2 regions of the Promicromonospora sp. NPDC023805 genome follow, and region 1 is predicted to be linked to the other one. Evidence: predicted binding sites of a transcription regulator. Region 1 holds the regulator's gene; the other holds the start of a gene.
The links. Region 1 encodes LexA, which represses DNA repair genes until DNA is damaged. Its sites were predicted from a motif close to TCGAACANNTGTTCGA; they were not measured.

Region 2: AB0F70_RS00555 (DUF222 domain-containing protein) is a predicted target of LexA. The motif match lies at 1,665-1,680, and genes of this name have one in related genera.

Annotation. Positions count from the first base shown of each region.
Region 1 covers NZ_JBFAAH010000006.1:24,113-27,621, forward strand. The annotation lists gene AB0F70_RS08425 (ATP-dependent DNA helicase) at 1-898, shown strand, start outside; gene AB0F70_RS08430 (L-lactate dehydrogenase) at 908-1,885, shown strand; gene lexA (transcriptional repressor LexA) at 1,970-2,719, opposite strand; gene AB0F70_RS08440 (LysM peptidoglycan-binding domain-containing protein) at 2,975-3,421, shown strand.
Region 2 covers NZ_JBFAAH010000001.1:102,343-105,851, forward strand. The annotation lists gene AB0F70_RS00555 (DUF222 domain-containing protein) at 1-1,605, opposite strand, end outside; gene AB0F70_RS00560 (dihydrolipoamide acetyltransferase family protein) at 1,845-3,290, opposite strand; gene AB0F70_RS00565 (alpha-ketoacid dehydrogenase subunit beta) at 3,287-3,509, opposite strand, start outside.

The sequences.
Region 1 (3,509 bases):
GTCGTTCCAGGACACGACCGCCGACGTGCTGTGGTGCTCGCGCCCGGACAACAACTGGGGCGGGTTCGCCGACAACGTGACGCGGCTGCACGCGGCGCCGCTGCACGTTGCCGGCCTGATCCGGATGCACCTGCTGGGCGAGGCGACGGGCGTCTTCACGTCGGCCACGCTGGCGCTGGGCGGCACGTTCGACGCGGTCGCCGGCACGCTCGGCCTCAAGGGCGAGGACGCCCCGCCGTGGCACGGCCTCGACGCCGGCAGCCCGTTCGACTACCCGCGCCAGGGCATCCTGTACATCGCGCGGCATCTCCCCGCCCCGGGCCGGGAGCCGACGACGGAGGCGCAGCTCGACGAGATCGCCGAGCTGATCACCGCCGCCGGAGGCCGCACACTCGGGCTCTTCTCCTCGCGCCGTGCCGCGAACGCCGCGGCGGAGGCCATGCGTGAGCGGCTGGACTTCCCGATCCTGGCGCAGGGCGACGACCAGCTGCCCACCCTCGTGCGCGAGTTCGCCGAGGATCCCGAGGCATGCCTGTTCGGCACGTTGTCCCTGTGGCAGGGCGTCGACGTGCCGGGCCCGTCGTGTCAGCTCGTGCTCATCGACCGCATCCCGTTCCCGCGCCCCGACGACCCGGTCAAGGCGGCACGCGCCAAGGCCGTGGAGCAGGCGGGCGGCAACGGGTTCATGGCGGTGTCCGCGCAGCACGCGGCGCTGCTGCTCGCGCAGGGTGCCGGGCGTCTAGTGCGGAGCATGGACGACAGGGGAGTGGTGGCGGTCCTGGACCCGCGCCTCGCGACCGCCCGCTACGCCTCGTTCCTGACCCGCTCGATGCCGGGGTTCTGGCCGACCACCGACTCGGCGCTGGTCCGCGCCGCGCTGGCGAGGCTCGACACCTAACCTGGGGGCATGGCAGCCCTTTCGGACATCCCGGCCGCACGGTCCGCCGGAGCCCGCACCACCAAGCTCGCGGTGGTGGGCGCGGGCGCGGTGGGCTCCACGCTGGCCTTCGCCGCGCTCGCGCGGGGCTCGGCGCGGACCATCGCCCTGCATGACGTGAACCGGTCGAAGGTCGAGGCCGAGGTGCTCGACCTCCAGCACGGCCTCATGTTCACGCCCCAGGCGCAGGTGATCGGCTCGGACGACGTCGGCGTCTGCGCGGGCGCCGACGTCGTGGTCGTGACCGCTGGGGCGAAGCAGAAGCCCGGGCAGACCCGGATCGACCTCGCCGAGGGAACGATCGGGCTGATGCGTGAGATCCTGCCTGGCCTGGTCGACGTCGCGCCGGACGCCACCTACGTCATGGTGACCAACCCCGTGGACGTCGTGACCTACGCGGCGCTCAAGATCTCCGGCCTGCCGCGCGAGCGGATGTTCGGCAGCGGCACGGTGCTGGACTCCTCGCGGCTGCGCGTGGTGCTCGCCGAGCGCTGCGGCGTGGCAGTGGGGAACGTGCACGCGTACATCGCCGGAGAGCACGGCGACTCCGAGATCGCGCTGTGGAGCTCGGCGTCGATCGGCGGCGTGCCGCTGCTGGACTGGGAGCCGCTGGGCGCGAACCCGCCGCTCGACGCCGCGGTGCACCACGAGGTGGTCGACTCCGCGTACCGGATCATCTCCGGCAAGGGCGCCACCAACTACGCCGTCGGCCTGGCCGCTACCCGCATCATCGAGGCGGTGCTCAACGACGAGGGCCGGATCATGCCGGTGTCCTCGCTGCTGGAGGACTATCACGGCATCAGCGACGTCTGCTTGTCCGTGCCGTCTCTCGTGGACCGGCGGGGCGTCACGGACAACGTGCGGGTGCCGATGTCGGACGAGGAACTGGCCGGGCTGCGTGCCTCGGCGGACAGCGTGTGGGCGGTGCAGAAGCGGTTCGGCTTCTGACGAGACCGGGAAGTAGAGCGCCTGTCCGCCCTACGCACGCTCAGCGTGGCGCAAGGCGGACAGGCGCTCTACTTCGCGGTCTCGTCAGAGACTGCGCAGCACCGCGACGACGCGGCCCAGGATCTGCGCCTGGTCACCCGGGATGGGCTCGTAGGCAGGGTTCTGCGGCAGCAGGAAGACGTGACCGTCGGTCTGCTTGAACGTCTTGACCGTGGCCTCGCCGTCGATCATGGCGGCGACGATCTCGCCCTGCTCCGCGACGTTCTGCTGCCGCACGACCACCCAGTCCCCGTCGCAGATCGCGGCGTCGACCATCGAGTCACCGGCGACCTTGAGGAGGAACAGCTCGCCGTCACCCACCAGCTGGCGGGGGAGCGGGAACACGTCCTCGACGACCTGCTCGGCAAGGATGGGGCCACCGGCCGCGATACGGCCGACGAGCGGCACGTACGACGGCGGCGGGGCGCTGGCGTCGTCGGGCACCGAGCCGCCCCAGTGGACCTGGCCGCTACGGCGCGGCTCGGGCCAGTGGATCTCGCCGCGGTTCGGCTTGTCGACCTGCTCGGCCATCGGCTCCACGAGCTCCATGGCGCGCGGCCGGTTGGGGTCGCGGCGCAGGAAGCCCTTCTTCTCGAGCATCTGGAGCTGGTGCTTGACGCTCGACGGGCTGGCCAACCCGACGGCCTCGCCGATCTCGCGCATCGACGGCGGATAGCCCCGCGTCTCGAACGACTGCCGAATCGTGTCCAGCACGAGGCGCTGCCGTTCGGTGAGGCGGTCAGTCGGCGAGATCGTGTGCACGTCAGCGACCGCCTTGTCGGCTGGCGTGTCCAGCGTGGCGACGCCGGAAAGTGCCGTGTCGACGGCTCTCGTGTCGCTGGTCCCGTCCCGTCCCGTCATGCCCGTGCCCCTCCCGTTCCGACAAATGTTCTCCTGTGCGCTACCCACTCTAGGTCACAAACGCGCTCGGCTCAAACGAATGTTCGAGCGTGTCTCGACATGGACGGTGTCCCGTGCTACACAATGGTACGGGCGTTCGACGAACGCTTGTATGAACGACAGAAGCTCTGCACACTTCGAGGAGGGGCCATGGGGGACGTGATTCCGCTGCGGCAGTACACCCCGACGTATGAACAGGCGTATGTGCCGTCGTACGGCAGGGGGTATGCACCGGCGGCCGGACTGGCCGCGGTCCGTGCGTACACCCCACCGGAGGCGCGCACGCTCGCCGACCGGCTGGGCCTGGCCGGCCTGCGGCTCACGCGGCGCGGCCGCGTCGTCCTCGTGCTGCTGGCCATGCTCCTGCTCGCTCCGATGGTCACGTGGGGGGCGACGGCGGTCGCGAGCTCCCCGGGGGAGCCCACCGAGGTCCGGGTGCATGCGGTGCAGCCGGGAGAGACGCTCTGGGGCTTCGCCCAGGAGGTCGCGAGGCCCGGCGAGGACGTCCGGCACGCGGTCGGCAGGCTGCAGGAGCTGAACGAGATGTCGACCGGGACCTTGCGCGTCGGGGAGCTGTTGCTCCTACCCAAGGAGTGACCGAAGGCCTCGATTCGCGGACGAATGTTGCGGCTATGTTGCAAGGGGGTGGTTTGCCCGCTTACGGTCGGGGCGCGACCGGAGGCCT
Region 2 (3,509 bases), on a different contig from region 1:
ATGGAACCAGCACAACAACGCACTGTTGGTCACGGAGGTGTTCCCGCCGTCGGCCCAGTGGGTGATGGCGTGGTGGACCTCGCATCGTGAGGGTGGTTGGTCGCATCCGGGGTAGACGCAGTGTTGGTCGCGGGCGATGACGGCGCGTCGCATCTGTCCCGACACCGTCCGCTGCGCCCGTCCGACGTCCAGGACTGCCCCATCGGGTCCGAACACGATCCGGGTGATGGCGCTGTGGCGCGCCAGGCGGCGCACCAACGCGCGTGGGGCACGACCGCCGGTCTCGGTGAACACCGGCCCACCCGAGGACATGAACCCGGACACTGTTGCTCCCGCGGTAATCCAGTCACCCGAACCTCCACCCGGACCGCCGGCAGGCCTTCCAGCCAGCTCCTCGGCCGCTGGACCGGTGTTCACCGCCCCTGCACCGACATCCGCACCTGTTCCAGTGCCAGTGCTCGTGCTGGTGCTCGTGCTCGTGCCTGAGACCCTGGCACCCGCGCCGAGTCGGTCGCCGCGGGTGGGCGTGGTCTGTCCGCAGGTCAGGCACAGGCCGCCCCTGGTCCGGGTGACCTGAGCGACGAACTCGCTCCAGGACACCGTCACGTTCAGGTGCGGTGCGATGGCAGCCCCTGGAGAAGCCTGGTTCGTGTCCAGCACGACCCGGGCGACATCAGCGAGACCTTGTGCGCGACGCTGCGTCGTGGTCCGGGTGTCTTCCGCTGAGGGTGCGCCCATCATCGCGTTGATCGCGGTGGTGAGCTGGAGGCCGTGCTCGTCGGTGAGGAACCCGGCCACGTGATACCCACCGAACGTCTTGGACAAGTCGAAGAACTCGCCCTGAGCAGCCTTGTCGTCGTCGAGGTCGTCGGTGTCGGGGTCGGTGATGGTCGCGAACCGACGCGCCACCTTGCGGAACTGGTCCGCGTTCAACGATCCAGCCTCCCGCAGGACCACGCCCTCACCCGTGACCAGGGTTCCCTCGGCGACCGCACGCTCCAGGACCTGCGTCACCAACTCCCGGGTACGGGACCCGTCAGGGTCATCGGCCGGGTCGGGGAAGTCGACCGGCACGCTCTGCACGAACTGTTCCGGTGTCGTGGCGTGGCCGGTGCGGGTATCGATCAACCAGGCCAGTGCGTCCGTGCGGGTCTCGCTGGTGGGCGCGACCTCCGTCATCACACGGGCGTGGTCCGCACCCAGAGTCCCGGCGACCAGGCGCTCCCTAGTGACTGGTAGTGCGGTCGCGAGGCGGCGCGCGATGGTCATGTCCTTGCTCGCGGTGGAGGAGGAGATGCCTTCGCGGAGCTTCAGCCAGGACGTGAACGTACGAGCCATGCCGCCCGATCGCCAGGACCCCTCGTTCTCGATCCGGGGCAGCAAGGTGTAGCGCACTCCGTCCAGGCGGCCCGTGACCCGGCGGATCCGGGTGTGTGCTTCGACCAGGCGGCTGATGCTCGGGGCGTCCCATCCGGTCAGGGTCTCGGGGTCGGTCAGAGCAGTCAGTTGCGCGGTCGCGGCCTCGAGCAGGGCCAGCACGTCCTCGATCGAGGCCGCAGCAGGCAGACCGTCGGCGGGTCCGTCGTTCGTCGTCCGCTCCACCATGCCCACCCCCGCCCATATCGCTCGCCTCTAGTACTCACTCCCTCGATGCATCCATTATCTCGAACACTCGTACGCTCTGCATGGCAGATTTGAAATCTGTGGATAACTCTTCAGGGCAGCCGGCGGATGCCTCCCGGACATCCGCGGGCCGTCTCGACGCGCCACCGAGGGACCCACAACCCGCGCTGACGGCGCCGCTGAGCACCACAGCTCAACGGCACACCGTCAGAGACTCGCCGTCAGAGACGGACGATCGCCGCGGCAGGGTTCTCGACGGCGTCGGCGACGGAACGCATGAAGCCCGCCGCCGTCCCGCCGTCGCAGACACGGTGGTCGAAGACGAAGGACATCTGCGTGATCTTGCGCGGCACGATCTCGCCGTCAACTACCCACGGGCGGTCGATGATGCGGCCGAGACCCAACATCGCGACCTGCGGGTGGTTGATGATCGCCGCGCTGCCGTCGACCCGGAAGCCGCCGTAGTTGTTCAGCGTGAACGTCCCCGCGGTGAGCTCCTCGGTGGTCGCCTTGCCTGTGCGGGCGCGCGCGACGAGGTCACGGAGGGCCACGTCGAGCTCGGTGGTGGTCATCGAGCCGGCGTCGAGCACTGCCGGGACGACCAGCCCGTGCTGCCCCTGGACGGCGACGCCGAGGTTGATGACGCCGGGCATGACGATCTCGTCGCGCTCCACGTCGAGCCTGGAGTTCAGCACCGGGTACTCCTTGAGTCCGGCGACGACGAACCGCGCCACGTAGGCGAGCAGGCCCGGTCCCGGGTCAGCGGGAGTCCGGGCGGCCTCGCGCAGGCTCCAGAGCGCGGTCGCGTCGACGTCGACCCACACGGTCGCCTCGGGAATCTCCGAGCGGCTCCGCGACAGCACCTTGGCGGCCGTCTTCTGGAAGCCGCTGAGCGGGATGCGCCGCTCCCCGCGGGCGGGAATGCTCGGCACGACGGCGGAGGAAGCGCCCGGCCCGGCTGCGGTCGCAGAAGCATTCGGCCCGACGGCGGCCGAGCCCGGCGCCGAGTCCTCCGTCGCAGCCGCAGCCCGCGACGGCGTCAACGACGGCGCCTGCCGCGCCTGCTCGATGGCGGTCCACACGTCGGACCGGGTGACGACCCCGCCGGCCCCGGTCGGCGCGATCGTGTGCAGATCCAGCCCTGCCTCGCGGGCGAGCCGCCGGACGATCGGTGAGATCACCTTGACTGGGCCTCCGCCCGAGGTCGCAGCGCCGTCCGAAGCAGCAACGACGACCGGCGCCGCAGCGACAAGAGGCGTCGGCGACCGGACAGCACGTGGCCGACGCCGTCGGCCCGAACCGGGATGCGCAGAGGTCCCGTACCCGATGAGCACGTTCCCGGAGCCCGCCCGCTCCTCCTCGCGGTAGGTCTCGGCGGCCGGCCCGTCGCCATCGGGAGGCACAGCCGCCACCACAACAACAGCGATCGTGATCAGCGGCCTGCCCACCTCGACGAGCTCCCCCTCGGCGGCGTGCAGCACGCCGACCCGGCCCGCGTACGGGCTCGGCACCTCGACGACGGACTTGGCCGTCTCGACCTCCACCACGGGCTGGTCCACCGTGACGACGTCACCCTCCGAGACCAGCCACTGCACCACCGAGGCCTCGGTCAGCCCCTCGCCGAGGTCGGGCAGCAGGAAGGTCTGCTCCGTCGCGGTGGTGGTCATGCGTCCTCCCACTGCAGGTCGTCGACGGCGTCGAGGATCCGGTCGACCGACGGCAGCTGGAGGTGCTCGAGCTTGGGCGGCGGGTACGGGATGTCGAACCCGGTCACGCGCCGCACCGGCGCCGACAGCGAGTGGAAGCAACGCTCGCTCACCCGGGCCGCGATCTCGGAGGCGACGCTGGCGAAGCCCGCGGCCTCCGCGACGACGACGGCGCGTCCC